Regions from separate parts of the Ensifer sp. M14 genome, predicted to be linked through region 2. Evidence: riboswitches for the same ligand, from Rfam matches in the RefSeq annotation. Region 2 holds a riboswitch; each other region holds the start of a gene.

Region 1 (10,006 bases), on a different contig from region 2:
CGATGCCGGAGGCGAGCGCTTCGGCGGGGTTGCCGTAGTGCACTTCCTTGCCGCGCCGCCAGATCGTGCCGCCCTCGCGCTGTTGGATGCCCATCAGGATCGAAAGAAACGTCGATTTTCCAGCGCCGTTGCCACCGCAAAGCGCGTGAACGGAGCCGGCCTGAAGCTCCAGGCGGCCGTCGCGCAACGCGACGACTCCCCCGAATGACTTCTTCAATCCTTCAACCTTCAAGAGCGGTTGCATGGTGTCCTCCCACGCTGCGATGGCGATTATCTTGCCGTCGATTTCGACAAAAATCACACGATGATCGACATATGTCAATAACGCTATTTTACTTTTGATGATTTTGATCGTCTTTTGTCAAATTGTGGCACTGCCGGGAGCCAATTGACATGAGTCAATGCAATGCCCTCGTCCATCGCGTCTGCACTGGCGATCCGTTGACGCCGCGGTGACGCTTCGCCGCGCCCGGCCTATTCCCGGTTGAGTTCGGGTGACCGCGGGCTATTGTCGTGGTGTGTAATTGAAGGTGAGAAGCTGAAATGGAAAAAGCCCGGAAGAACTGGCTCGCGATCGGTCTGGTCGTTCTAGCGCTCGCGGGCGGCTACTACGCCTGGCAGAACCTCGATCGCAATGCGCTACCCGCCGGGATCTCCAGCGGCAACGGACGCATCGAGGCGGTCGAGATTGATATCTCGACGAAAACGCCGGGCAGAATCAAAGAGATCCTGGTGGACGAGGGTGACTTCGTCACTGCCGGCCAGGTGCTCGCCCAGATGGATACGGTCCAACTGGAAGCCCATAAGCGGCAGGCCGAAGCGCAGGAGAGGCGCGCTATCATCGGCGTCGAGGCGGCAAAGAACCTCGTGACCCAGCGCGAGGCGGAAAAGGCAGCTGCCGATGCCGTTCTGGCGCAACGGCGGGCACAACTGGACGCTGCCGAGCGACGGCTTGCCCGTTCCGAACAACTGGTCAAGACGAGCACGGTTTCGCAGCAGGTACTGGACGACGACCGGGCCACCGCCGAAGGCGCAAGAGCAGCCGCCAGCGCCGCTGAAGCGTCCCTTGCCGCCTCGAATGCCGCGATCAATTCTGCGAAATCCCAGGTCGTCGATGCCGAAGCCTCGGTCGAGGCAGCCAGAGCGTCGGTCGAAAGCATCGTCGCCGATATCAATGACAGCACCCTTGTCTCGCCGCGCGACGGCCGCATCCAATATCGCGTCGTCCAGCCCGGCGAAGTGCTGGCGGCCGGCGGCCGGGTGCTCAATCTCGTCGATCTCGGCGATGTCTACATGACGTTCTTCCTGCCGACCGATCAGGCAGGGCTGTTGTCGATCGGCAGCGAGGTCCGCCTCGTGCTGGACGCAGCACCTCAATACATCATCCCCGCCAAGGTCTCCTATGTCGCCGATGTCGCGCAGTTCACGCCGAAGACGGTCGAGACGGCCGAAGAGCGGCAGAAGCTGACGTTCCGCATCAAGGCGCAGATTCCGAAGGAGCTGCTGAAGAAGTACATCCGCATGGTGAAGACGGGACTTCCGGGCGTGGCCTATGTCAAGGTCGATCCGAATGCGGAGTGGCCCGCGAACCAGACCGGCACATTGGTGCAATGATGGCAGATCCCGACCGGACCGGCTTGCCACCGGGGGATCCCGTGGTTCGCCTGAACGCCGTGACGCTTTCCTACGGAAAGACCAGGGCCCTTGACGACGTGACGCTCGACATCCCCTCCGGCTGTATGGCCGGCCTGATCGGGCCGGACGGGGTGGGGAAATCCAGCCTGCTGTCTCTCGTTGCCGGCGCGCGCGCCATGCAGCGAGGACGTGTCGAGGTGCTCGGCGGCGACATTGCCGATCCCGGCCACCGCCGCCGGACCTGCCCGCGCATCGCCTATATGCCGCAGGGCCTCGGCAAGAACCTTTATCCGACGCTCTCGGTTTTCGAGAATGTCGACTTTTTCGGCCGCCTGTTCGGCCATGATCGCGAGGAGCGCGAACGGCGGATCGCCAGCCTGCTCCAAAGCACCGGCCTTGCCCCTTTCACAGAACGCCCTGCGGGCAAGCTTTCCGGCGGCATGAAGCAGAAGCTCGGGCTCTGCTGCGCGCTGATCCACGATCCCGATCTCCTGATCCTCGACGAGCCGACAACCGGCGTCGATCCATTGTCGCGCCGGCAGTTCTGGGAGCTGATCGACGAGATCCGTACTGAGCGGCCAGGCATGACCGTCATCGTCGCCACCGCCTACATGGAAGAGGCTGCCCGCTTCGATTGGCTGGTGGCCATGGATGCCGGCCGGGGGCTGGCGACCGGCACGCCCGACGAACTGCTGCAAAAGACTGGCGTCGACACGCTTGATGCCGCCTTCATCGCGCTTCTTCCCGAAGATCTCAGGCGCGAACACCATGACGTCGTCATTCCGCCGCGCCCGGAAGGGGTGGGCGACGACATCGCTATCGAGGCCAACAATCTCACCATGCGCTTCGACGATTTCGTCGCGGTCGACAATGTCAGTTTCCGCATCGGCCGGGGCGAGATCTTCGGCTTCCTCGGCTCCAACGGTTGCGGCAAGACAACGACGATGAAGATGCTGACGGGCCTGCTTGCCGCCAGCGAAGGCACGGCCAAACTCTTTGGGCGCGAGGTCGATCCGCGCGACATGGAAGTGCGCCACCGCGTTGGCTACATGTCGCAGGCGTTCTCGCTCTATACCGAGCTCACGGTCCTGCAGAACCTCGAACTGCACGCCAAGCTCTTCGGCATGGCGACTGACACCATTCCTGGTCGTATCGAAGAGCTGGCAAAGCGCTTTGACCTCTCCGGCGTGATGGAGGCCCTGCCGGACGCCTTGCCGCTCGGGGTGCGCCAGCGGCTGTCGCTGGCGGTTGCCCTGATCCACTCACCCGATATCCTCATACTGGACGAGCCGACATCGGGCGTCGATCCCGTGGCGCGGGACAGTTTCTGGCAGATCCTCGTCGACCTCTCGCGCAACGAGCAGGTGACGATCTTCATCTCCACCCATTTCATGAACGAGGCGATGCGCTGCGATCGCATGTCGCTGATGCATGCCGGCAAGGTGCTGGTCAGCGATACGCCCTTGGGCATCATGAGGAGCCGTTCCGCATCGACGCTGGAGGAAGCCTTTATCGCCTATCTGGAAGAGGCGATCGCCGGCGCGAAGCAGGCAGCGACTGCCGTGGTCAGGGCGCACGCTCCGTCGACGCCGGCAATCGCGCCTGATGTCGAAAGGAAGCCGTCGTCCACGTCGGGGTTTTTCGATGTCGGGCGCATGTTCAGCTACACCCGGCGCGAGGCGCTGGAACTGGTTCGCGATCCCATCCGCGCGACGCTTGCGACCATCGGCACGGTCATCCTGATGTTCGTCATCGGCTACGGCATTAACATGGACGTCGAGGACCTCACCTTCGCGGTGCTCGACCACGACCAGACCACCACCAGCCGCGAATACATTCTCGAGATCGCCGGCTCTCGCTATTTCATCGAGAAGGAACCAATCACCGATTATGCCGATCTCGACCGGCGCATGCGCAACGGCGAACTGAGCCTCGCGATCGAGATCCCGCCGGGTTTTGCCAGGCGCGCGGCGCGTGGCGACACGGTCGAAATTGCCGCCTGGATCGATGGCGCGATGGCCAGCCGCGCCGAAACGGTCAAGGGCTATGTGCAGGGATTGCACGCCCACTGGCTGACCGGCAAGATCCGCGAACGCTATGGCGATGCGGCAACCGCCGGCACCTTCAAGATCGAGACGCGCTTCCGCTACAATCCTGACGTCAAGAGTATCGTCGCCATGGTGCCCGCCGTCATCCCGCTGTTGCTCATGTTGATCCCGGCGATGTTGTCGGCGCTCAGCGTCGTGCGCGAGAAGGAGCTGGGCTCGATCGTCAACCTTTACGTTTCGCCGGTGACGCGGCTGGAGTTCCTGGTCGGCAAGCAGATCCCCTATATCGCTTTGGCGATGCTCAATTTCGCGCTTTTGACGGCGTTTGCGATCTTCGTCTTCCGGGTGCCTTTTACCGGCAGTCTGCTCACCTGGACGGTCGCCGGACTGATCTATGTCTCGGCGGCAACGGCAATGGGGCTTGTCATCTCCACCTTCATGTCGAGCCAGATCGCCGCGATCTTCGGCACGGCGATCCTGACGCTCATACCGGCCATCCAGTATTCCGGCATGATCGACCCGGTCTCCTCGCTCGAAGGGGCGGGGGCTTTCATCGGCCAGATCTACCCGACGACGCATTTCATGACGATCGCCCGCGGCACCTTCTCCAAGGCGCTCGGTTTCGGCGATCTCGCCGGCGCCTTCGTGCCGATGCTGATCGCCGTGCCGGTGCTGCTGGCGATCGGCACCCTGTCCCTCAAGAAGCAGGCGAGGTGACGATGCGCGTGTCCCACATCTATCAACTCGGCATCAAGGAACTCTGGGGGCTCTGGCGCGATCCGATCCTGTTGATCCTGATCGCCTATTCCTTCACGCTGTCTGTTTACACCGGCTCGACGGCGATGCCGGAAACCCTCAATCGCGCCGCCGTCGCCATCGTCGACGAGGACCGCTCGCCGGTGTCGACGCGCATCTCCACCGCGTTCTATCCGCCCTATTTTGTGCCGCCGCAGATGATCACGCCGGCGGAAATGGACCGGCGCATGGACCAGGGGCTCGACACGTTTGCGCTCGATATCCCGCCGAATTTCCAGGCCGATCTCCTAGCCGGTCGCTCGCCGACGATCCAGCTCAATGTCGATGCGACGCGCATGAGCCAGGCCTTCTCCGGCAATGGCTACATCCAGCAGATCGTCACCGGAGAGGTCGCCGGCTTCCTCGATCGTCACCGAAGCGAGCAGAAACTTCCGGTCGATCTGGTCCTGCGCGCGCGCTTCAATGCCGAACTCAACAAAGGCTGGTTCGGCGCGGTCATGAACGTCATCACCAACATCACCATCCTGTCGATCGTTCTGACAGGAGCCGCCCTCATCCGCGAGCGTGAACATGGGACTGTCGAACATCTGCTGGTGATGCCGGTAACCCCATTCGAAATCATGGTCAGCAAGGTCTGGTCGATGGGGCTGGTGGTGTTGCTGGCTTCGGCGGTGTCATTGGTCTTCATCGTCAAGGGGGTGCTTGCCGTTCCCGTGCAGGGGTCCTTCGCGCTGTTCCTGCTGGCAACTGCCTTGCAACTGTTCGCCACCACGTCGATGGGCATCCTGCTTGCGACGATCGCCGGCTCGATGCCGCAGTTCGGGCTGCTCTTGATGCTGGTGCTTCTGCCACTTCAGGCGCTCTCCGGCGGCATGACGCCGCGCGAGAGCATGCCGGAGATCATCCAGACCATTATGCTGGCGGCACCGAACACCCATTTCGTCATTCTGGCGCAGGCGGTTCTGTTCCGCGATGCCGGGCTGGACGTGGTCTGGCCGCAGCTCCTTGCCTTGCTGGTGATCGGCACCATTCTCTTTGCCTTCGCCATGCGCCGCTTCCGGGCGTTCCTGAAATAGCCCAAACGCCACGGCGGCGACCGTCGTGGTGCGTTGCGCGATGCCTGATTGGGCGGAGGGACGGCCGTGACGGCACCGGGACTGCTCGTCACTTTCAACGCCGGCCCTTCGACGGTGAAGGTCGGCCTGTTCGAAATCCGCGACGGCAAGCCAAGCCTGCGTCGGCAGGGGCATGGTCGATTTCCGCAGCAAGCCACTTGTGTTTCACCTGACTGTAACGGCCGGAATGCGGCAGTCGTCAGCACGGAGCAAAGTCGGATCAAGGCCTATGTCATTCCGACGGACGAGGAACAGATTATCGCTAGAGAGGCGCTCACCTTTCTTTCCAGCAATTGATCCAGCGCATGGCCGGCCCGGCCGCGTGCACTAGTTTGAACGCATTCGGCCGAAACGGGAGCAGACTTATGGAAAAGACGAGTGAGAAGTCCGGCGCGCAGGCGCTCGCCGCTGGCGAACTCGCCCTCATCGACCGCTATTGGCGGGCCGCCAACTATCTCTCGGTCGGGCAGATCTACCTGCTCGATAATCCGCTTTTGCGCGAACCGCTGAAGCCCGAGCACATCAAGCCTCGGCTGCTCGGCCACTGGGGTACGACCCCCGGCCTCAATTTCATCTATGCCCACCTCAACCGCATGATCCGCAAGTCCGATCTCGACATGATCTATGTTTGCGGACCGGGGCACGGCGGCCCCGGCATGGTCGCCAACACCTATCTCGAAGGCATCTACAGCGAAGTCTATCCCGATATTGCCGAGAATGCGGAAGGCATGCGAAAGCTGTTCCGACAGTTCTCCTTCCCCGGTGGCATTCCGAGCCATGTGGCGCCGGAAACGCCCGGTTCGATCCACGAGGGTGGCGAACTCGGTTACGCCTTGGTGCATGCCTATGGCGCGGCCTTCGACAATCCGGATCTCGTCGTCGCCTGCGTCGTCGGTGACGGTGAGGCCGAAACCGGTCCGATTGCCGCCAGCTGGCATTCCAACAAGTTCCTGAACCCGGCGCGCGACGGCGCGGTGCTACCGATCCTACATCTCAACGGCTACAAAATCGCCAACCCGACGATCATGGGGCGCGCCAGTAACGAGGATTTGCGGCAGCTGTTCTCCGGGTACGGCTACGAGCCGTTCTTCGTCGTCGGCCAAGATCCGGCCGACATGCACCAGCAGATGGCGGCCACCTTCGATCAGGTTTTCGCGCGCATCCGCTCGATACAGGAGGAGGCGCGTCGGGGCCGGGCCGATCCCGACCGGTGCCCGCGCTGGCCGATGATCGTGCTTCGAAGCCCCAAAGGCTGGACCGGTCCGAAGGAAGTCGACGGCAAGAAGGTCGAGGGCTTCTGGCGCTCGCATCAGGTGCCGGTCTCCAATTGCCGCGGGGACGACGCCCACCGCCGGATCCTCGAAGACTGGATGCGCAGCTACGATCCGGAGGATCTGTTCGACCGGGATGGGCGGTTGAAGCAGGAGCTGCGGGCTCTGGCGCCGACGGCCAAGCGCCGGATGGGCGCAAATCCGCATGCCAATGGCGGTCTCCTCAGGCGCAAGCTTGCAGTGCCCGAAATCGCGGCCCATGCGGTGGCAGTCGATCCCGCCGCCCGCGGCCAGTTGATGGTGCAATCGACCGAGATGCTCGGGCGGTATCTCCGGGATGTGCTGACGCTCAACGCGGAAAACCGCAACTTCCGGATTTTCGGTCCCGACGAAACCGAATCGAACCGGCTCGGCAGCGTCTTTGAAGTCACCGACCGGGTCTGGATGGAAGAGATCGAGCCCTATGACGTGCACCTGTCGCGCGACGGACGGGTGATGGAAGTGCTGAGCGAACACCTGTGCCAAGGTTGGCTCGAGGGCTATCTGCTCACCGGCCGCTACGGCTTCTTCTCCTGCTACGAGGCATTCATCCACATCGTCGACTCGATGTTCAACCAGCATGCAAAATGGCTGAAGGTGTCGCGCGAGATTGAATGGCGAAAGCCGATCGCCTCGCTCAACTACCTCTTGACCTCGCATGTCTGGCGCCAGGACCACAACGGATTCAGCCATCAGGATCCGGGCTTCGTCGACCTCGTCGCCAACAAGAAGGCCGATGTGGTGCGCATCTATCTGCCGCCGGATGCCAACACGCTTTTGTGGACCGGCGACCATTGCCTGAAGACCTACAACCGCATCAACGTCATCGTGGCGGGCAAGCAGCCCGAGCCGCAATGGCTGACGATGGAAGAGGCAATCAGGCATTGCGAAGCCGGCATTGGTATCTGGGAGTGGGCCGGCAACGAGGACGGTGCGGTGGCGCCCGACGTGGTGATGGCCTGTGCCGGAGATGTGCCGACGATGGAAACGCTGGCCGCCGTCGCCATGCTTTGCCAAAAAATCCCGGCCCTCAAGGTCCGCGTCGTCAACGTCGTCGACCTGATGGCGCTGCAATCCAGCGACCAGCATCCGCATGGTCTGTCGGACGATGCCTTCGATCGGATGTTCACGACGGACCGGCCGGTGATCTTCGCCTATCACGGTTACCCCTATCTGATTCATCGGTTGACCTACCGGCGCACCAACCACGGGAATTTCCACGTGCGCGGTTTCATCGAGGAGGGCACAACCACAACGCCCTTCGACATGACCGTGCTCAACGAACTCGACCGTTTCCATCTCGCCTTGGAAGCGATCAGCCGGGTGCCGGGGCTGGCGGAAAAGGCGGCAGGCGTTGTCACCGAGCTACGCGGCAAGCTTGAGGAACACCATCATTATGTCCGGGAATACGGTGAAGACATGCCGGAAATCCAGGGTTGGCGTTGGCCGGGCTGAGCCTTTCGAATGTCTTCTCTGGGAGCGGTCCGCTGAACCGCTTCCAACTCTGCTCGCGTACATTGCCAGTGGAAAATGCGACCGGCGGTTGACGTGCCACTGGCATCTGGTAGGTCTCTTCCTGCGAAACAGGTTCCGTCTAACGACGGATGAAAAGGGAACACGGTGAGGATTGCCCGCAAGGGGCCGAAACCGCGACTGCCCCCGCAACTGTAACCGCCGAGCAGAACCCCATGTAGCCACTGCGCGAACTCTCGCGTGGGAAGGCGGGATGAAGCGACGACGCGGAAGTCAGGAGACCTGCCTGTTTCGGTCACCCATGCCTGGACACGAGGGGTGTCGAGGCGCGGCCGTCCGTAGCGGTGACATTGGAGCAATGTTGCCGCGTGCCGCAGACGGCGCCGGGGGTGATCGCTTGTCGTTTGCTCTCCGCCAGTTCCTGCCCGCGGTCGATCGCGCGTGGGCCAGGTCGTGCCCATCGCGCCGGAGTGGGGACGATATGAAGAAGCAATTGACCGGCACAGCAGTGCTGGTTCTGACACTCGTTGGCGGGGCTCAGGCACAGGATCCCGGCAGAAACGAACAGCCGACCAAGCTTGAGCCGATTCTGGTCTCCGATGGCCTGACACCAACAGAACAGCGCAAATCGGGACGCGCCTTCACGGTCATTACCGGAGAGCAACTCGAGAAGAACCAGATTCGCTATATCGCAGACGCCCTGCGCCTGGTCCCGGGTTTTTCGGTGTCGCGCACCGGTGCGTCCGGCGGCCTGACGCAGGTCCGGGTCCGTGGGGCCGAAGGCAACCAGGTGCTGGTGGTGATCGATGGCGTCGAGGCCAACGACGTCTCTCAAGGCGAGTTCGATTTCGGCGCCCTCGTTGCCGACGATATCGAGCGCATTGAAATCCTGCGTGGGCCGCAAAGCACCTTCTGGGGTGCCAATGCCATGGCCGGCGTCATCAACATCATCACAAAGAAGGGAGGCCGCGACGGCGCCAAGTCGAGCGCCCGCACCGAAGTCGGCAGCGACGGCACCTGGCTTGGCGGTGTTTCGACCCGTGGCGGCGGCGAGGGCTATGATTACGCGCTGTCCGGCGTGTTGCAGAGGACCGGCGGCTTCAACATTTCCGACACCGGTCCCGAGGACGACGGCGACCGCAACGGTACCGTCAACGGCAAGTTCACCTTCGATCTTTCGCCGGACCTGCAGCTCGACGCGACGTTGCGCGCCGTCAACCGCAAGACCGACCTCGACGCGCAGGACTACATGACTGCGCTGACCTACGACACCCTTGATTATACCCGGTCGCGCGAGCTCTTAGGCTCGCTCGGTCTCACGCATTTTGCCCTCGACGGCGACTTTGCGCAGAAGGCGCGCGTCTCCGGCCTCGACGTCCACCGTGACAACATCAGCGGGTTCGGACGGTCCTGGAACGACGGCAACCGCTACAATGGCAGCTATCAGGCAAGCTATGGCTTCGATGGCGGCGACGGCATCCGCCATCAGATCACCGGCGGCTACGAATGGCAGCGCGAAACGTTCACGCCGTCGCATCTGCAGCACACCTTCAGCCGCAATGCGCATTCGCTCGTCGGCGAGTATCGCGGCGAGTTGGCCGACCAGTTCTTCGTCAATGCCGGCATCAGGCGCGATTTCAACGACCGTTTCGAGGATGCGACCACATGG
Region 2 (10,006 bases):
CAGGGATTACTTCGAGCAGAAGATAGGTTCGATCACCACGGTGGCCGAACTCGTGGCCGATACGCGCATGCTCAACTATGTCAGAACGGCCTTCGGGCTGCCTGCGACAGCCGTCGGCGCGACGATCGAGAACATTCTCACCAGCGACATCAACGATCCGAACAGCTACGTGAACAAGTTCGGTGGTGAATACAACAAGGCCTACAAGGCTCTGCTTGCCGCGTTCAATTTCAAACCCGACGGCACATTGCCGGCGGACACCAAGCCGCAGACGGCGGCGCAGACCAAGACGACGACCGACGGCTACATGGTCCATTACAACGACGCTGACGATGAAGACGACGAATCCAAGATCGGCCGGTACAAACTGCAGATCAAGACGCTGAAAACGGTCGATGATCTCATTGGCAACAGCGAATTGCGGTCGTTCGTGCTGAGCGCGTTTGGTCTTGAAAAAGAGGATCTGACGCCGCGCAGGCTCAAGCAGATTCTGACAAGTGATCTCAACAATCCGACAAGCTACGCCAATTCCCTGCGGGACGAGCGTTACACCAAGCTGGTGAAGGCGTTCAATTTCAACCCCGACGGCACGCTCGGCGCGCCGAAGCTGGCGCAGAACGAGGCCGACATCGTCAATATGGCCAAGGCCTACATCGTCGAGAAGTCGCGTTTTGGCACCGAGGAAGAAAAGAAAACCGCCAAGACGAAGGCTGAAGAGGAAAGCAAGTACTATACGACGCAGATCCAGAAGGTCGAGACGCTCGACGATTTTCTGAAGGACAAGCGGCTCGTTGATATCGTGCTCATCGGCGCCGGCATCGATCCTGAGGGCGTCAAGACCGACTACCTCAAGCAGATGTTCGCGTCAGATCTCGACGATCGCAAGAGCTTTATCAACACCGATCCGAACGGCTTGAAGTATCGCGAGATCGTGTCCGCCTTCAATTTCGACAAGGACGGAAAGATCGTCAGCGGTGAGGCCGGACAGATACAGACCCGGCGCGGTCTGATCACCACCATCGATCTTTACCTCAACCAGACGCTCGAGGAGAACGAAGGCGCGGACAATGCCGGTGTTCGCCTGGCGCTCTATTTCAAGCGCAAGGCATCGGAAATCACCACACCCTACGATCTGCTCGCCGACAACGCGTTGATGCAGGTCGTCCGCACCGCCTACAGCATGCCCGAAGGCATGGCGAGCGCCAAGATCGAGATGCAGGCCGCCTACATCGAACGCACGATGGATATCAAGGATCTCCAGGATCCGGACAAGCTTGAAAAGCTGCTCCAACGCTTCACCGCGTTGTACGACGTCGAGAACAATACCGACGTCTCTCCCGGGCTCGCCATCCTCACCGGCGGCAGCGGCGGCGGCATCAGCGCCGATGCGTTGTTTTCACTTGCGCAGTTGAGGTCCGGCGGGCGGTAAGCCCTGCGCCGTCAGTCCGCCCGCAACACCTTGTCGGGGTTCATGATGCCTGCCGGATCGAAGGCGTGCTTGATGCGGCGCATCAGCTCGATCTCGATCGGGGAGCGAACCTCGACGAGTTCGTCGCGTTTCAATTGCCCGATGCCGTGTTCGGCCGAGATCGAGCCGTTGTATTTCGCGACGATGCCATGAACGATGGCGTTCATTTCCCGCCAGCGATCGAGAAAGGCCTGTTTGTCGGCGCCGACGGGCTGCGAGATGTTGTAGTGAATGTTGCCGTCGCCCATATGGCCGAAGGAGCAGATGCGCGCTCCCGGCATCGCCCGCATGACGGCGGCGTCTGCTTCCTTCATGAAGGAAGGGATGCTTGAAACGGGAACGGAAACGTCGTGCTTGATCGAGCCGCCTTCCGGCTTCTGCGCCGGCGACATGCTTTCGCGCATGTGCCAAAGGGCCTTGCGCTGTTCCTCGCTCGTGGCAATCACTGCGTTTTCGACCAGGCCGGCGACAATGCCCTGCTCAAGCAGTTCATGCACCATGCGCTCGGCACTTTCGGCGGAATCGGAGGTGGAGATGTCGATGAGCGCGTACCAGGGGTGAACCGTCTGCATCGGATCGCGCACGCCAGGAATATGCCTAGCCGTGAACTCGACGCCGAGCCGCGGCATCAGTTCGAAACCGGTGAGCGCCGTCCCGCAGAGGCTTGATGCCGTGCCGAAGAGGGCAAGTGCATGCTCGACGCTGCCGACGCCGGCAAAGGCCACCTGATGGCCAAGCGGCTTCGGAAACATCCTGAGGACGGCACCGGTGATCACGCCGAGCGTGCCTTCCGCGCCGATGAAAAGATCGCGCAGGTCGTAGCCGGTATTGTCCTTCTTCAGCCGCCGCAGCCCGTCCCAGACCTCGCCGGTCGGCAGCACCACCTCAAGCCCGAGGCAAAGCTGGCGCATGTTGCCATAAGCAAGCACCGCCGTGCCGCCGGCATTGGTCGAAAGGTTGCCGCCGATGCGGGCCGAGCCTTCCGACCCCAGCGACAGCGGAAACAGCCGATCGTGGTCGTTGGCCGCCTTCTGAATATCGGCGAGGATACAGCCGGCATCGGCAACGATAACGTTGCCGACGGGGTCGATGTCGCGAATCCGGTTCAGTCTCTGCAGTGACAGGACGATGTCGGCCTTGCCCTCGCGCGGGATCTGCCCCGCCACGTGGCCGGTGTTGCCGCCCTGAGGAACGATCGCCGTCCGGGTTGCGCTGGCAAGCTTCATGATGCGCGACACTTCCTCGACCGCACCGGGGCGAAGCACCATGGGCGTGGTGCCCTTGTAGAGTCCGCGGGATTCGACGAGATAGGGGGCAAGGTCAGCCGGGTTCGTCAGCGCATTGGCGCTGCCGACGATGTCGATGAAGGAGGCGATCAGTTCGGGAGAGGGGAGCGTAGTCGTCATGGCCCTGCCTTCGCAAATGCGCCTGGCGGCGCTCAGTATCTCGGTCAGTCTCTGGGGGCGGCCGCGCGTTGCAGCCGGTCAAGGATTGCTTCGCCCAACCCTTCGGATGGGATCGGGCCGAAGGCGATGGTCGCAGCACCGCTGGCATCTGCCCTTTTCATATAGTCGAACAGATTGGCGGCTGCCTCGCGCAGGCTGCCTGCCGGGCTGAGATCGAGCACGATCGCCGCATGCTCTTCGCCGGGGAGCGCTGTGTTGCCGAAGCGGATCAGAGCTTCTCCCGGGCGCACGTCGCCGGCGTCGAGCCGGACCGCAGCGCCCGGCGCGTAGTGCGAGGCGAGCATGCCCGGAGCCTCGATTGTCGCGCCGGCACTTTCGGGTCTCGACACGGCAAGGCCGGTCAGATTTTCGATGTCGAGGACGTCGAGACCGCCTGGGCGCAGCAGGCGCAACGTCCCGTCCTCGACCTTGATGATCGTCGATTCAAGTCCGATCTCGGCCGAGCCGGCGTCGAGAATGAGCTTTAGGCGCGGGCCGAGATCGGCGTCCACATGGGCAGCGCTCGTCGGGCTGATCTTGCCCGACGTATTGGCGCTCGGCGCGGCGAGCGGTCGGCCGAAGCGGGCAATCACGCGGCGGGAGAAACCGTCCGGCATGCGGATGCCCAGCGTGTCCAGACCGGCCGAGGCGAGCGCATGCACGGTGCTGCCAGTGCGCTGGGGCAGGATCAGCGTCAGCGGGCCGGGCCAGAAGACTTCAGCCAGACGCCGCGACAACGGGTCGAACGTCACATGGGCTTCAGCCATCGCCATGTCGGACACGTGCGATATCAGCGGGTTGAAGCGAGGGCGCCCCTTCATCTCATAAATGCGGCTGATCGCATCCGGGTTGGTGGCATCGGCGGCCAGGCCGTAGACCGTCTCGGTGGGAATGGCGACGGGCTCGCCTTCGGCAAGCACGGCGCAGGCGCGCTCGATCGCGCGTTCCGGCTCGGTCCGTGTATCGATGATTTCGGCCATGTCGCTTCCGTTTCCCTTTCGAGGTCTCCTTAAAGGAGCCACGAGGAAAACAGAACGATTTTCTTCAGGCGGAGCGTGCCGGTGGCTCAGAGGCTGCGGATGATGCGCCGCAGCGCATCGTCGCGCGCGCCGAGCATCAGAACGTTCTTGAGCGCGACCTTCGGATCGTCGGTGCGAAACAAGAGCCCGTTGTCGCTGACGCTGCGATTGATGGTCATCTGGCCTTCCTGCGCATCGGGTTCGATCGCGACGGCGAAATACATCCGGGAATAGCCGGTCTGGATGCGTTCGAAAAAGTGTTTTTCGTCGCCGAGATCGCAGAAGAAGTTGGCGAAGTAGAAGGACCAGGTGACGTCCTTGGATTGGGCGAGATGTGTTCTCGCCGCCGTCACATGGCAATAGCCCAGATGCGGCCGGCCGGCGAGCGTGCGGTGGAAGATCATCTTGGGAAACTGGATCGAGGTATGGAAGCCGTTCATCCGCTTGTGCGTCGTTTCGCCGGCGGTCGTCAGCTTGTGGCCGGTGCGCTGGGCAACCTCGTCGTAACTCAGATAACGCCGTTCGCGCTGCGACCATTGCCGCCTCTCGATGCGGCCGGTGCGCAGGAACTCGGTATGGACCGCCCCTTTGGGAGCGATCGTTGGCAGCTTCTCGGCTGCGGCGTCGTAGTATTTGAGCTTTGCCATGGACTTCAATGCGCTGTTTGCCGGTTCGGCCGGTTTCTCCGTCAGGCGACGCTAATGCATTATGGTTAATGGAAGATTTCATTGCGCCCGGCAGGAAGGATGAGCCGACGGCGCGATAGATGTCGCAAAATGGCGAAGGCTTCGCGCTTTCGCGCCGGCCTTGCCGGAAAAATCGACAACTGCACAATCTTTGGCCTATCTTGTTGTTTATAATGATAAATGACCAGACTTGTGGTGTTTCTGACACGCGATGCGCTGTGTCGTCTTTCTGGAATCCGATGTCGTTAACCGGCAGCTGCGACGAAGGCTTCCGCGATTAGATATGTCTACTCAAGGTGCCGCCTTTTAGGGAAGGCGGAGAATTGGGAAGCCGGTCAAATCCCGGCGCTGCCCCCGCAACGGTGGTGGAGCGAAAGCCACGGCACAAAGCCACTGGACGGGTTCGTCCGGGAAGGCGCCGGGCTGGTCCTTGCGGACAGCTCCTGAGCCCGGAAACCAGCCTTGACACGAATAGACCGTAACGGGTTGCGGCGGGCAGCCGGATCGGAGCCGTCATCGCACAGGCAATGCGCCTGCGTGGGTTCCAGTCCTGCCTCTCCGAAACAAGGCGAACGAGGACAGGACATGGACATCAAGGGCGATATGCTCCGCAAGCTGAAAGGTCGACGCGACGGCTACAGCCTCGACCGGGCCTTCTACATCGACCCGGACTACTACAGGCAGGATCTCGAAAGCATCTGGTACAAGGACTGGCTGTTCATCGGCCACGACTGCGAGGTCCCGCGCGCCGGCAACTATTTCACCGCCCAGGTCGGCGATTACCCCGTTGTCATCGTCCGCGACCGGCAGGGCACGATCCGCGCGCTGCACAATTCCTGCCGCCACCGCGGTTCGCGCGTCTGCTCGCAGCACAAGGGCTCATCGGCCAAGCTCGTCTGTCCCTACCATCAGTGGACCTACGAGCTCGACGGCACGTTGCTTTTTGCCCGTCAGATGGGCGAGGATTTCGACAAGGCCGCCCACAGCCTGAAGCCGATCCACTGCGAAACGGTCGGCGGCTACATCTTCATCAACCTGTCCGAACAGCCGATGGATTTTGCCCCGTTCCGCGACATGGTCGCGCCCTATCTGGCACCACACCGGCTCGGCGAAACCAAGGTCGCGTTCGAAAGCACCATCATCGAGAAGGGCAACTGGAAGCTCGTCTGGGAAAACAACCGCGAGTGCTACCATTGTGCCGCCAACCACCCCGAGCTTTGCCGCACCTATCCGGAAGCCCCGACGGCGACCGGCGTGCAAGGCGCCAAGGATGATCCGGTCATTGCCGCCCACTGGGCAAAATGCGAAGCGGCAGGGCTTCCGAGCGAGTTCCGCATGTCCGCAACCGGCCAGTTCCGCTCAGCGCGCATGCCGCTGATCGACGACGCCGAGAGCTACACCATGTCCGGCGCTCGCGCCGTGCGGCGGCAACTATCGGCAGATGTCAGCCAGAAGCATATCGGCACGCTGCTCCTGTTCCATTATCCGTCGACCTGGAACCATGTGCTGGCCGATCATGCCATCACCTTCCGCGTTCTGCCGCTCGGGCCCGAGCTGACGCAGGTGACGACCAAGTGGCTGGTCAACAAGGATGCCGTTGAGGGCGTCGACTACAATCTGGAAGAACTGACGCACGTCTGGACGGAGACCAACGATCAGGATCGCCAGATCGTCGAGGAAAACGCCTTCGGTATCCGCTCGCCGGCCTACCAGCCGGGGCCTTATTCGCCCGATCACGAAGGCGGCGTGATGCAGTTCGTCGAATGGTACTGCAAGTTCATGGAGCAGCGCCTGCAGGGCGAAGCCGCTCCGCTCTTCCGGGTTGCCTGACATGCAGATGGCATCCTCTTTCCATCACTTCGATGAACTCCATGTCTGGATTGACAGGCAGAACATGCTCGAATGCATATCCGCGGTCGTCGAGACCGCTGATGTGATGACCTTTACCTTCCGGCCCGAGAGGCCGGCCTGGTTTCGCTATCTGCCCGGGCAGTTCGTCACGCTCGAACTGCCGGTTACCGACGACGAGCCGGTGATGCGCACCTACACGCTGTCGTCGACGCCGTCGCGCCCTCTGTCGATCGCCGTCACCGTCAAGGCGCAGGCCGACAGCATCGGCACGCGCTGGATGTTCGATCACCTGAAGCCCGGCATGCGGCTGAAGGCCTTCGGCCCGCTCGGCGATTTCAGCTTCGTGCGCCATCCCGGCGAAAAATACCTGTTCATCTCGGCAGGCTCCGGCGTCACGCCGATGATGTCGATGACGCGGTGGATGGCGGACTGCATTCCGGAGACCGACGTCACCTTCATTTCCTGCGCGCGCCGGCCGGACGATCTTCTCTTCCGCTCGGAACTCGAAGTGCTGGCGCGGCAGATGTCGGGGCTGAACCTCGGCTTCGTGGTCGAGGGGCATGAGGCCCGGCATGGCTGGCACGGGCTGCGCGGCCGCATCGATGGCGCCAAGCTGCCGCTGCTCGCGCCCGACTTCATGGAGCGCACGGTGTTCTGCTGCGGCCCCGAGCCGTTCATGCGCGGCGTGCGCGAGCTTTTGACGGCGGCCGGTTTCGACATGAGCCGCTACCACGAGGAAAGCTTCCAGCCGGCCGCAGCACCGGCCGCCGAGGAGATCGCCGTCAGGGCAGGGGCGACAAGCGACGCCGACGCTCAAGGCGCCAAGGTGGTGTTCACCATGAGCGGCAAGGAGATCGAGGCCAAGCCCGGCCAGACGATCCTGCAAGCGGCACGAGCCAACGGTGTGCGGATCGGGGCTGCTTGCGAAGGCGGCATCTGCGGCACCTGCCGGGTAATGAAGGTCGCCGGCGACGTCGAGATGAACCACAATGGTGGCATTCTCGATGACGAAATCGATGAGGGCTACATCCTCGCCTGCTGCTCGCGCCCGCTGGGAGACGTGCAGATCGAAGCCTGAAGCCACCTGATGGTCGCGGGGAGGATGTTCTTCCCGCGATCGGCCCTGTCAGCGGCTGGCCGCGGCCGCGAGCCGCACCGCGCGGTCGTGCCGGCCGAAATCGATCGATCCGGTCGCCATCATGTCGACGCCTTCGCCGGCGGCGCTTACGGCTTGCGCGCGGCTGATGAGCAGGGGCTCCTCGATCGTCGCCATTGCCCGGGCCGCGCTCAATACGCCGGCCCCGTCATCGGCTTTGGCCATGAGAACGAGTGGCATCGGTTTTTCCGGCAAGAGGTCGCCGCCCGCCCAGACCGATCGCAGGCTGGCACTGGTCATCGCGGCGACATTGACGTCGATATCGTCGAGCGTGCCAGGCACCCGATAGGGACAGCGGCGTTTGCCGCAATTGATCCCCGACGAGAATTGCCACAGTGCATAGCTGTCCCAGTTGCCTATCGGAAAGACATTGCGGATATCGGGCTTGTAGCGGGCATACCAGAGCGGCAGACGTGAGAGCAGCCGATGTTTGGCACGGTTGGCGGCAATGTATTTCGCCGTGACGTGGTTGGTATAAAGCATCGGGTAGCGGCCGGTGCGGGTCTTGATATGCCCGGCAAAGATCGCCGCATCCTCGAGCGACATGTATTTGTCGGGGTCGATGCCTTCGATATCGAGCACCATCAGCTCGTCGTCGCGTGGCTCCGCATAATCGAGGAAATGGTTGGCCTGATCGACCGGGTTGCCGGGGCGGGCGAGATGGTAGGCACCCCACAGCAGCCCATGGGAGCGGGCGATCATCCGCCGAGTCTGATAGAGCTCGCGGCTGACGGCGTACTTGCGCCACATCGTCCTGCAATGGGCGACCGTGTCGCCGCCATGATCGCCGGTGCAAGAGAAACTCTCCGGCAGGCCGTCGGAGGCCTTGGCGATGAAGCCGGAAATGCGCTTGTCGGCGAGCATGACCTCCCAGTCGATGCTGTTCATCTCATAGGCATCGACGATGATGGCGTTTGATTTCGTCTTCCAGGGCTCCAACTCGCCGGCGCGTACGTTCGTCGCCGCGAAAGCCAGACCCAGAAGGGTCGCGAGGCGCAGAATCATCCGTACCGTGGAAATATGCCGCTTTGCCATTCAGTGAGATTGCCGACTCTACAGTTAATGGATCGTAAATCCCAGTCCCCGAGCCGACTGTGCTTGAGACTGTGGCGAATGTATAGAGACTTGTGGCTGTATATCAGGGACGCCTACTATTGCCGTCATTTCGCCCGGCCATTGCCCTGTCTGCGGCGTCACAGAAACGCAAGGGGCCCATCATGGTTGGGAAGCCAACTTCTCACGATGCTCCGTCGCATCGGCGGAAGTGCAATTTTTCGTTCCGGATCATGGAACAAAACCCGTCACTTAGGCGTTGATCGACGATTTCGCTTCTTTCGACCAAGCGACGCCGGCGAGCGGTGCCGAAACGGGATGAGATCGCACAGAACTCGTGATGGTGGTTCGCAGGCGCCGGAAGCGCGGATGGCTCTTATGGAGGGTTATATGAGAACAATGACAGGCAAGTGGTTCGCCGCAGTGATTGCTTCGGCAGTCTTGATGACTTCGGCCGCACCGTCTCAGGCTTTCATGCCGGCTCCGCCGCGTGTCGAACGGCAGAGTGACGCAACCGAGATCCAGTATCGCCGGCCAGGATATGAACGTCGCGGCGGATATTATTATTACAATGGCTATCGCGGTTATAACTATCGCCGTCCGGGCTATCGTTATTACAATGGCTGGTGGTACCCGATGGCGGCCTTCGGCACAGGGGTGATCATCGGCGGGGCGATTGCCCAGCCACCGCGCTACGAGCGTCCAGCACCTGCCTATGGCAGCCGTCACGTGCAGTGGTGCTATGACCGCTATCGCTCCTACCGTGCTTACGACAACACCTACCAGCCCTATGGCGCGCCGCGCCGGCAGTGCTATTCGCCGTATAGCTAAGTGGGTAGACGAGGGAACAGCGACGAAGGCCGGGCCATTGTCCGGCCTTTCTCATGTCGGCCAAGGTCAGAGAATGCCGATCCGCCTGAGGATCCACCAGGCAAGACCCATGGAAAGCGCGATGAACAGTGCGGCATAGAGCGTGCCGCCGCCGTCGGCGAAGGGGAGGGCGCCCGTGTTCATGCCGAAGAAACCGGTGACCAGCGTCGGCGGCAGCAGGAACGCGGTCATCAGCGACAGAATGTAGAGGTGCCGGTTGGTTTCCGAGGAAATCTTGCTGTCGATCTCCTCATGCAACAATCGGGCGCGCTCCTGCAGTGCGAAGACGTCGCGGTCGACAGCCTCCAGCCGATCCGAAAGGCGCTCGGTGACGTCGATGAAGCCGGGCGGCACCTCGTCTTCCTCCGACGCGCCGGCGCGGCGAAGCAGTGCGAGGATCGTGCGCAGGTGCCGGTGAAGGCGAACGACGGTCCTGCGCAACGGTGCCAGGCCCGGTT
Region 3 (10,006 bases), on a different contig from region 2:
GATCGGCACGCGATCTTCGCCATTGCAGAAGACATAACCTGTCTTCGGGTACTTCTGGACCCGCAAGCCGTGAACCGTGTGCTGGTTCGGCAGTTGAATGATCTTGTCGCACTTCATTACATCGAGCCGGATGCGGCATACGCGCGTGTTTGCCTTGTCGTTGGCAAACAGGTAGCGCCCGTCATAGGTGCCGTCCGTGAACGACGGGTGCGGATGATGAAGGTCACCGTTGAGATAAATCCCACCCTGCTCCTTGAGAAACTCGACCGTTTCCGGAAGCAGCCCTTCCGTCAGGACCTTGCGGCTCTCGTTCGTTTGACCCCAGCCGGTGGCGCTGCAGCGGTTGAAAACAGGAATACGCATCATTTCGCGCATCGACGGTACGCCAACGATCCTCACTTCGCCGGATTGTCCGCTCGAGAAGAACGCGTAGTACTCGTCCAGTTCGCCCGGCTTAACCTCCCAAGAAGCACCAGATGCTTCCTGGGCGCGCGCGGGAGTAGCCGCGCCGCCCGAGAGCCCCAGGGTCCCGCCGACACCAGCGACACCAGCCGCCGCTGCCAGCGCTGTCGATCCCAGGATCTGACGTCTGTTCAGGCGTATTTTGCTATTCGATTCTTCCGACATATTGCCTCTCCTTAGATGGCTGCTTCAGGATTGGTTCCGGAAGCCTCTTGAGGTTTAGGAATGGGTGCCCCCTTGTGGGTGACCTCTGTTTTCGCTGGTTTGTCGCCTCGTGACGCGGGTGTCGACAGCGCCATGAATTTCTCGCGCTTCAGCCGAACCTGGATCATGTGCGGACAGCGTTGATCGTCGTGGTAGAGTTCTTGGCAGTGCATGCAATAGATGCACTCGTTGACGTTGATCTGGCCCTCTGGGTGGATCGATTGAACCGGGCATTCCTTGGCACAGCGCTGGCAGGGCGAGCCGCATTCAGGCCAACGCTTCAGCCATTCGAACATGCGGATGCGTCCTGGAATGGCCAGTGCCGCCCCGAGCGGGCAAAGGTAGCGACAGTAGAAACGCTCGATAAAAAGCCCGGCCGCCAACAGCGTCAGCGCAAAGATGACAAAGGGCCATTCACGCGCAAACTTGAGGATTATCGCTGTTTTGAAGGGCTCGACTTCCGAGAACATCTCCGCCAAGGCGATCGAGTAAAGCGATAGCCCAAAGAGGCCCAGGAAGATGATGTACTTGATTGGCCACAAGCGCTCGTGCAATCCCCAGGGGAGTTTTACCTGAGGCACTTTCAGCCATTGCGCAAGGTTGTTCGTCAGTTCCTGGAGAGCGCCAAAGGGGCACAACCAGCCGCAGAACGGGCCTCTGCCCCAAAACAGGAGTCCCGCGGCGACGGCGGCCCAGAGAATGAACACCAAGGGAGCCGAAAGAAAGAACTCCCAATGGAACCCCGTGATCAAAGCATTGAAGAATGTCAGTACGTTCACGACCGACAATTGGGCATTGGCGTACCATCCAAGCCACACGAGCGTGAACAGCAGGTAGCCGCGTCGAACCCACTTGAACAGTCTCGGCCGTTTAACCAACCAGTCCTGAAAGAAGAAGATCAACGTTAGAACGAGGAGCGCGGCGATGGTGACACCTGCGGTCAACCTGTTCATGTCCCACATCGTCATCCACAGTGGCTTCTCTTCAGGAAGCGGCTCTGCAGGCGCGGCTTCCGACACTGGCGCGGCTTGAACGCCAGCTGGCTCCGCTGCGGGTACCTTCTCAATCGTGACGTAGGAATCCGGAAGTGTGTAGCCGAGATTGTATGGAAGAATTGCCTTCTCGCGGCCACCTGCCCCACGTTGCACCAGCAACTGCAGCTCGAACGGCTGGGTGACGTCGAACGAAAAATCCTTCGGAACTGTAAAAAGTGCTATCTCGCGTAGACGAGGAGCTCCTTCCGCCGAAAGCGAAGCAATTCGCGTGTGGTCGCGATCCCGAAACCGAACGCCTTGCCCATCTTGCAACAGCTCGATGCGATCGAAGATCCCACCGCGAACATAGCCGGAGCCCTTGAACGAATAGGCACCGTCACCGGCGACGAGGATCGCGGATTGATCCGGTCCCAACGATTGCGCCAAGCGCTCGTATGCAATGTCTCCCAGCAACGACCGACCGATGAGCGGCACGCTGACAGGAGCAACAAAGAGGTCGATGAAACGGGCCTTCGCATCGCGTGTTTCGGGTCGATCAGCGGCTTCCGGTCTGCCAGCCTGACGAAATCCATCTGAGACTTCTCCCACGGTCAGGCGGAGGCTCCGGACCGAACCGTCACCGATGAGCGTTTGCCAATCAGAGCTGCCCTGCTTCGAAACATCCACCTTCTTCGTTTGGAGGACGTTCGCGGCCAAACTATCGTTGCTGCCGTCAAGCCGCTTGCTCCGAATGAGCTGGACCGCCGAGCGAACCACGCTGTCCCCCATCACCAGGACGGTCACGGTGGCCCCGCTGACGATGTCAACCTGGGGCGGACGGTCCGCCCCGGCCGCGACGCGCCCCATGTCCTTGCCGATAAAGGAGTTGAGTGCGGCGACGACTTTCGCCTCGGGAATGCCGATCAAGACAATCGGTTCCTTGTGGTCGACCAGGCGAAGGCCGTGGATGACACCCTTGGGGTCAATGCCCACCAGGATATGGATTGGCTTTCCGGAGTAGCCTACTGAGCTTGTAAAATCCGAGTTCAAATATGCGTAGCCCAGTAGCGCCTCGCCTTTGTAAACAGGCGCAATCGGCGGTTCACCCTGAGCGGGACCAATCCTATCCGCCTCGGCGAACAATTCGTTGGCTGCGACCTTCTCGAGGTATGACGACAGTTGGGCAGTCGCACCTATCGCCGCTGGAGAGGATGCAATGGCGGTCGCGGCCAGGACGAGCGCCAGCACCAGAAATCGGTGGAGACCGCGATAGAAAGCTAATATCGGCACATCATTTATCCCGGTGGTCGTCTGCATCACTGCCCTATTTAGACAGTCTCAGAACCTCGCGGTTTGATCTTGATCAAACAATAAGCGGAAGACCTAGTGCAGCCTTAGACTTTGTCGACCCTGAAATGGGCAACCTTAAGAGGCGGAACAAGTGATGAACCAACAAAATGAGGAAGCCTGGGACCTCGAAACCCTGGATGACCTTCTGGCTGTGGCTCGGGCTATGGAACAGGATGCAATTGACGGATACATCGCTCTTGCCGCGCGAATGCGATCAGAGAACCAACCCGAACTGGCGCTGGTTTTTGACCGCCTCGTCGCGGAAGAGGAATCGCATCTTTCCAAGGTGAACCAATGGATTGGCGATCGACCAGTTGTCCAAGCGCACCCGGCAGAGGATCTTTTCGACGATGAGGGCGCAGGCGTCGTTTCGCCCGAATTGCTCAACTCATACCGTGCATTCTCGATGGCCGTTCGGAATGAAGAACGCGCGTTCGTATTCTGGACGTACGTCGCCGCGCATACACGATCGGCGGAAATTCAATCTGCCGCGGAACGGATGGCTCGCGAAGAGTTGGGCCACGTTTCGACGTTGCGCCGGGAGCGGCGGAAAGCGTTCCACGAAATGCGGAGGGAAGAGAATTACGGAGTTCGGAACACCCTTGACGCTCTGGAAAACCGTCTAGCAGGCTTCCTGGAAAAAACGGCGCTCGATTCCGACGACACGGGGATCCCGCAACTTGTTGCCCAGTCTCGCGCTCGCGCCCAAGAGCTGTCAACCGATCGACCTTTATCGACGCCACTGTTGTCGAGCCTTTCTCAGGCAGCGTTGGATAGCCCTCTTCCCTTGTGCGAGCTACTTCTCGACTGCTATTTGGATCTGGCTGAGCGTTCGACGGAAGACGATGTCCGCAAGCGTATGCAGATATTCGCGAGCGAGCTGGTCCACTTACTGCACAGTTTGCGGGGTCGAGGCGCAAGCTGAAGGATTTCGCCCCTTTTCTCCTCAACCCCATAGCTACACTATGTTAGCCCGTACTGTCGCAGTCAGATACCACATCAGGATGGAACTATCTCTGATTGCCGAAGTTTAGCGGTCACGGCGGAACGAGGCCGCCGGGTTCAAGTTGAGGAGATCTGACATGTTACGCGTTGTTAAGTTGGTATTGCCGGCCACGATGGCTGCAGCATTCGGTGTTTCGGCGTGGGCTGCGGACCACGAAGTAAAAATGCTCAATAAGGGGACGGGCGGCGCAATGGTTTTCGAGCCGATGCTTGTCAAAGCGGAGCCCGGGGATACAGTTTCGTTCGTTGTTGTAGACAAGGGCCACAATGCCGAAACGGTCAAGGATCTGATCCCGGAGGGCGCGGAACCGTTCAAGGGCAAGATCAACGAAGCAGTCAAGATGACGGTCAGGGCGCCAGGTGCCTACCTTATCAAATGCACCCCGCATTTCAGCATGGGTATGGTTTCCCTCATCGTTGTTGGCCCCGGCCCCAGCAATCTTGACAAAATAAAATCGGCGAAAATGCCGAAAAAAGCCAAGGAGCGGGTCGAAGCGGCTTTGGCTGGCCTATAGTCTTCACGATCAGTCATTCACACTCCGCTCATCCTAAAGAAACTCCGCGCGTGAGCGGAAATATAGACTAAACGAGAGGCTGCTCACACATCGGGTCGAAAGGCCTTGATCCTGGCAGGATCCGTTTCGACCCGGCCCGCGCCGATCAGATCGAGGCAGTAAGGCACCGCCGCGAAGATCGTGTCTAGGCTGAAACGAATAGAGCTCGGCCTGCCAGGTAGGTTAATAATCAGCGTTTTGCCCCGGGTGCCGGCCGTCTGGCGCGACAGGATTGCTGTCGGCGTCTGCTGGAGGCTGGCACTCCGAAGCTGCTCGCCAAATCCGGGCAGTTCCTTTGACAGAACCTCGCGCATCGCCTCAGGCGTCTGGTCTCGCGGAGCGGGACCGGTACCACCCGTGGTAAGGATGAGATCGGCTCCATTATTGTCACTGAGCGCAATCAGCGTGTCTCGTACGGACGCAAATCCGTCGGCGATCACGCGCCTCAAGATGGAACAGGGTGACGTAACCACCTCTGCAAGCCACCTCTCAATGGCTGGGCCGCTCAGGTCCTCGTAATCTCCATGGCTTGCGCGGTCTGATATGGTGACAATAGCAATCTTCATATTCACGCTCCAAGAACCAATACGTATCGGAGTTTTCGATGGCGTTCGGGTTTTTCGGGAAATGGCCTATAAGTCAAATCAATGCGTAGCGAACGAGTTCGCCGCGCATCGCTCCACACGGCGATTTCGTGCCGATCTCCATGCGGTCAGGTCTTTTCCGTTACAGACCTCCCTTGTGGATAGCCGAGAAAGCGGGACAGTCTTTGCGAAACCGCAAGGACCTACGTGACTGAAGCCTATATTGCCGAACGATAACAGAAGGGATCGGTTATCCGAGCGACTAGGTCGCGCATAATGGTTCGTAGCGGATGGATGGCACCCGCACTTCGAATCAACGCGTCGCGGGTTCGGGGATCGCCACCAAGGAGCTTGAGATGAACACACCGGCGAGTCCACTTAATGCGGCAGAGATCAGCCGTCTGGAGACCCTCCACCGCGATCTGCTCGCAATTTGTCTTCGGCTTGAAGAAGTTGCAGCAGACATCGAAACGAGCGCCAGCGAGCCCGTGGATCCCAATCTAGCGGAGGCGATCCCAGCCGTTCTTCGAGAGGCTCATAATATTGAGGAAAAGGTCCTCTTTCCCGATTTCAACCGTAACGCGGGCTCCGTGTTTGCCGCGCAGGCGATCGGAAGGCTGAAGGCCGACCATCGATGCGATTTGTTGACGGCAGAGGAAATCTCCCTCGTCTTGCGAGGGTTGGCTGATGGCCAATGCGATCTCCGGCCTGACAACATCGCCCGCCTGCTGCACGGCTTTCAGGAAGCGCTCCGCCGGCATATTCACGCTGAGAGCCTCTTGATGGAGACGCTGTTAGCTGCCAAAGCGGACGACCGGGAGGTTTTCCAGTAACGGGCGAAGCGAGGCGGGTGTCGAGTGCATTGAAACAAGCTCGCCGTGGTCTCGTGAGTCGGATCGAGTTTACCGTGGCGTTCGTCGTGCCAAAGAACCGTCGTCACGGTGGCGAAATCACGGTCCCATCGCCGCCAGTTTGTGCCAGAGCAAACACTAAGTCAGATAATGACGCCGCGGCTTCTAATACATCCCAGGCGGTCATTGGTACGGCAGTGCCCGCGTGGTAACAGAGATCACTTCATAGGTGCCCGGGCTGGTTTGGATCTGCACGGGAGAATCGGGAATGCAGTGCAAATCTGCAACGCGCCCAGCGCTGTGGTGGGGACTGGAAGGACGGATGCCACTGGCGATCGCTGGGAAGGTGTCCTTTCAGGGTGAACCTAAGTCAGAAGACCGGCCTGTGAAAGATGACCCGTCCGAAAGGACAGCGAGACGGGTCCGCATCCATTAAGGGGAAACAATTGACCATACAGATCTTTTGACCGCACAGCCTCTGCATTCGGCCGAGCGTGCGGGTTTATATCGAGCCATCTTCACAAGAAGGGATACCAGAGGCGAGTTCCTTCCGGATCCGGTTTCGGACGAGCAGTTAAGCCGTATCCTCCTCGCTGCGCATCACGCACCATCTGTCGGATTCATGCAACCTTGGAGTTTCATCAAAGCCCGCGAGGAAACCCGGTCGTTCACGGCTTGGAGGAAAGCGGCCAGGTCTGCTTGAAGCGGAGCAATCCGCCAGCTAGTCAATCAATGGACCGCGGTAATCCCGAACGTGCGGATGGTTGCTATAGCGGTTCGCCAGCAAGCGCCGTTCTGCCGGCTATTGACGAGGCCTTTGTTTTCGAAGTCCCATTGAAGCATTCCTCCGGCATGCTTCCTCTTGCGAACAATTCCGATACTTCAAGGCACGAGCCACCTGTCTGCCCCGGCTTTCCGCATGGATCCGGGCCGCCTGCGAACCATGTCGGCGTAAAGCAACATGGCGTATGGCAAGGGCAAAGACAAAGAGCTCATGAAGAGGATGGCCGATCTCGGCAGACTTGCCATGTCAGGCGAACTTGCAGATCTAAGGTCCAGAATTATCGTTGTTCTCGACAAGATGGCCGCCGCCATCTGGCCATCTGATATTCTCAGGCCAATGCCGTCTGGCAAAGACATCGACGCGGTGATGCTAAGGGTACAATCCGATGCGTCCAAGGACTGAACAGCGTCTGGGGTGAGAAAGCCAGGTTGATCGCAAAATCGGCGGTTCTCGAACAATGGAAACGCGGGCAGCGCAACCTGTTCGGCGCGTTCAGAAACATTGCCGTGTTCGGGGACATCGTGATGCAGGACGGCACGAAGGGCGTGGTCAATCTACCGGAGGAGTACTCGCGGACGTTGACGGCGCAAGATGTCAAGGAATTGGCAGACCTCGTCGGAAAGCTCGACTTCTTCTCGACACTCCAGCTCTTCCGCAACCTTGAAAGCGGCGACTGTGGGCTGCCAGCGCATCATGCCGATGTGTTGCGCGCCATGGCAAGAACGGTGCGGAACCGCTTCCAGCGACCCGTCTGGAAGGATGACGCCATCATCCAGCTGCACCTGGATTATCGCTGTCTGCGCGGCGGAAAGGCGGCGCTCGCCGATACGCTTGGAGCACTCGGCAGCGCTCTGGAAACTAAAGCTTCCACGACCATTGATTTGCCGTTGACCTCGGTGTCGCCGAGAGGAGGCGGCATCACGTTACCAATGCGGCTATCGCGTTCGATCAAAGCCAAGCATGTGAAGCATGGAAGCGATGACGTGCATGTCGCGTCATTGGTGCTCGAACTCGGCCCGGTGAAGGCGCAGGTGAAGATGATCGTGACGCGACCACCGACACTCCCCTCCGCTCAAGGGTGCCGGACGGTCGTGGCCGAGGACTTCGGGTTTATCAATACCTCCAGCATCGTCGTGTTGCGTAGCCGGTCGCCGATCGGTGTAGGCGCGCTGGCCCGCGTCGCCGGTCATAACGGCGGTGATGGCAAGAAGCTGACCAAAGAGCAGGCAAGAATGTTCCTGGAGACCCACGTTTCCGAGGATGACGTCGAAGTCCTGGATTACGTGCAGTTCGATGGCAGCGATTTCCTTGGGCGCATCGCCGCACAGGCGACGAAGATCGATGGACTTCGCTCCGAGATCGACCGTCTCTACAATCGTCTCGACCGCATCCGTGCCGAGCTCAATCGCGTAGCGGACGCCGAGGCGGCAGCACTCGTCCCCGAGATCGCAGCCATGCCGAGCCACCCTCGCTACATGGCAATGCATGGCCGGTTCTTCCGGCTGATGGCCGCAGTCGGATGGCTCAAGCAGGCACGTCTTGCCGTCTACCGAGCAGTGGCAGGACTGAAGAAATCCTGGTTCGGCCATGTGGCGCAGCGAAAGGCAGACCTTGCCGAGAAATACGGCGCGGTGGTGGTCACCGAAGACCTCGACATCGTTGCGGTGCCCACGGACGATCCCGCCTACAAGGGGCGGACGTTCAACAAGATGATCAACAACGGCGCGAAGGGGCAGTATATCCTTCGATCCGAGAACACGCTGAAATGGAGAGGCATTGCCTCGGTAAAAGTGCCGAGTTTCTACACCAGTAGCACGGACTGGAGAACCGGAACGGTCGACAAGGCGCAACGTCGTGGATTGGTGTTCAAGGCGGAATTCGACGGCCGCTTATGGGATGCCGACCTGCATGCGGCGGAAATGATCGGGCGCTACCTGTTCCTCAGGCCCAAATCAGAGAGCGAACCTGCGGCACTTGCCGCCTAGTGACAAACGCATTCCTCCTGCCGAAGGCCGTGGCCATCGGTGGACGGGAAGCCCGGCCCTTCCGGGAGTGTTCACCATAACTCGGGACATAGATACGCGCGGGCAAGTCCATGAAGCGTTCCTGAAAGCACGTGCAGAAGCGGAACTCGTGTTCCCCGATCCACTCCGAAGCACGTATCGAGCCCTAAAACTCGAAGGGATAATGGAGGCACCTGTCAACATCTGTATCGACTGCGACCGCGACCGGGCAGGCCCTGCTGTGATCGGACGCACGCACATTCGGGCGATGGATCTCTACAGCACCGCGTGCGCCGTCCAGAACCTGTGGCTCGCCGCCCGCGCCGAAGGACTGGGCGTTGGATGGGTGAGCATTTTCGACAACGGGACGGTCCAGCGCATTCTGAAAATTCCGAAGCGTATTGTGCCGATTGCCTATCTCTGCGTCGGACAGGTCAAAGGCTATCACGAGCGTCCCGAGTTGGAAAAGGCCAGCTGGCGCGAGCGTCTTCCGATTGGATCCCTCGTGCATTTCGAGGAATGGGGCCGCCAGGATACTCGACAGGACCTTATCAGCCAGCTCGAGCGCGACGAGCGTGATGTTCGCGAGCATCTGTGGCCGTGAACCATCCGTAGCTCCGGGCTTCAAAAAGCGTTGCGGAGAACGTCCGCAACGCTACACTCCCAACGGGGCCGCCCCGTTTTTTAAGGTTCTTTAGCGTGCGTTTAAACGCATTTGCTTCTGTGGAGAGATTTGCAAGGGATATGCTCGTTGACAGCACAGTGTTGCCGGCATGTTGTGCTCCTCAGGCCTAGTTAATTGGCTGAACTCACCGCGCACCGGCCTGCCGTGTTCTGCAAATAAGGTCGAACGTCACTTCCCGCTTTGCCGCAAACCGCGGCTGGTGCGCTAAAGACCGGTCTGGGCACAGGACGGCGCATCGCCTGAACAAAGACCATCATGAAGAGAGCCCACGCGGCCATCCAGCAGATGGCCGCGGCAACAACGGGTTCGAAATACGCGTCACGCATCCCGTCGCCGAAAACACGCAGCAAGGCGGAGACAGATAGAAGCGAGAACGCGCAGGCCGTGGGCCTGCTGAGGATCAGCCTCTCGCCGTCGCGTACCGAGGCCGACCGCATCATGAAGGCGGCGATCATCGTTCCCATCGCTCCCATCGTCATTGCATGCAGGGCGGCGATCGATGGAAACTGAGCGGGAACAATAACGGCAAGACCGTTCAGGATGAGTGCCG

What was found. A riboswitch is a leader RNA that binds a small molecule or an ion and turns the genes downstream of it on or off. The one in region 2 is predicted to bind cobalamin.
Region 1: it holds a riboswitch for cobalamin, as region 2 does, so the genes downstream of both, BLJAPNOD_RS29595 (TonB-dependent receptor) here and BLJAPNOD_RS19175 (aromatic ring-hydroxylating dioxygenase subunit alpha) in region 2, are expected to answer to the same signal.
Region 3: it holds a riboswitch for cobalamin, as region 2 does, so the genes downstream of both, BLJAPNOD_RS23520 (nitroreductase family protein) here and BLJAPNOD_RS19175 (aromatic ring-hydroxylating dioxygenase subunit alpha) in region 2, are expected to answer to the same signal.

Annotation. Positions count from the first base shown of each region.
Region 1 is NZ_QJNR01000014.1:192,686-202,691, forward strand. Features, by position in the region: gene BLJAPNOD_RS29565 (sugar ABC transporter ATP-binding protein) at 1-244, opposite strand, end outside; gene BLJAPNOD_RS29570 (HlyD family efflux transporter periplasmic adaptor subunit) at 544-1,614, shown strand; gene rbbA (ribosome-associated ATPase/putative transporter RbbA) at 1,614-4,400, shown strand; gene BLJAPNOD_RS29580 (ABC transporter permease) at 4,403-5,515, shown strand; gene BLJAPNOD_RS29585 (hypothetical protein) at 5,582-5,851, shown strand; gene BLJAPNOD_RS29590 (phosphoketolase family protein) at 5,920-8,319, shown strand; cobalamin riboswitch at 8,433-8,642, shown strand; gene BLJAPNOD_RS29595 (TonB-dependent receptor) at 8,819-10,006, shown strand, end outside.
Region 2 is NZ_QJNR01000004.1:3,933,069-3,943,074, reverse strand. Features, by position in the region: gene BLJAPNOD_RS19195 (DUF1217 domain-containing protein) at 1-1,429, shown strand, start outside; gene BLJAPNOD_RS19190 (FAD-binding oxidoreductase) at 1,441-2,874, opposite strand; gene BLJAPNOD_RS19185 (L-threonylcarbamoyladenylate synthase) at 2,919-3,893, opposite strand; gene BLJAPNOD_RS19180 (DUF6656 family protein) at 3,980-4,579, opposite strand; cobalamin riboswitch at 4,896-5,098, shown strand; gene BLJAPNOD_RS19175 (aromatic ring-hydroxylating dioxygenase subunit alpha) at 5,204-6,448, shown strand; gene BLJAPNOD_RS19170 (hybrid-cluster NAD(P)-dependent oxidoreductase) at 6,450-7,547, shown strand; gene BLJAPNOD_RS19165 (GH25 family lysozyme) at 7,596-8,660, opposite strand; gene BLJAPNOD_RS19160 (BA14K family protein) at 9,078-9,509, shown strand; gene BLJAPNOD_RS19155 (transporter) at 9,576-10,006, opposite strand, start outside.
Region 3 is NZ_QJNR01000007.1:388,548-398,553, reverse strand. Features, by position in the region: gene nosZ (TAT-dependent nitrous-oxide reductase) at 1-627, opposite strand, end outside; gene BLJAPNOD_RS23545 (NosR/NirI family protein) at 639-2,957, opposite strand; gene BLJAPNOD_RS23540 (ferritin family protein) at 3,085-3,915, shown strand; gene BLJAPNOD_RS23535 (pseudoazurin) at 4,073-4,510, shown strand; gene mog (molybdopterin adenylyltransferase) at 4,594-5,115, opposite strand; gene BLJAPNOD_RS23525 (hemerythrin domain-containing protein) at 5,490-5,966, shown strand; cobalamin riboswitch at 6,195-6,386, shown strand; partial or broken gene BLJAPNOD_RS23520 (nitroreductase family protein) at 6,430-6,645, shown strand; gene BLJAPNOD_RS23515 (hypothetical protein) at 6,946-7,170, shown strand; gene BLJAPNOD_RS23510 (hypothetical protein) at 7,197-8,753, shown strand; gene bluB (5,6-dimethylbenzimidazole synthase) at 8,821-9,375, shown strand; gene BLJAPNOD_RS23500 (NnrS family protein) at 9,567-10,006, opposite strand, start outside.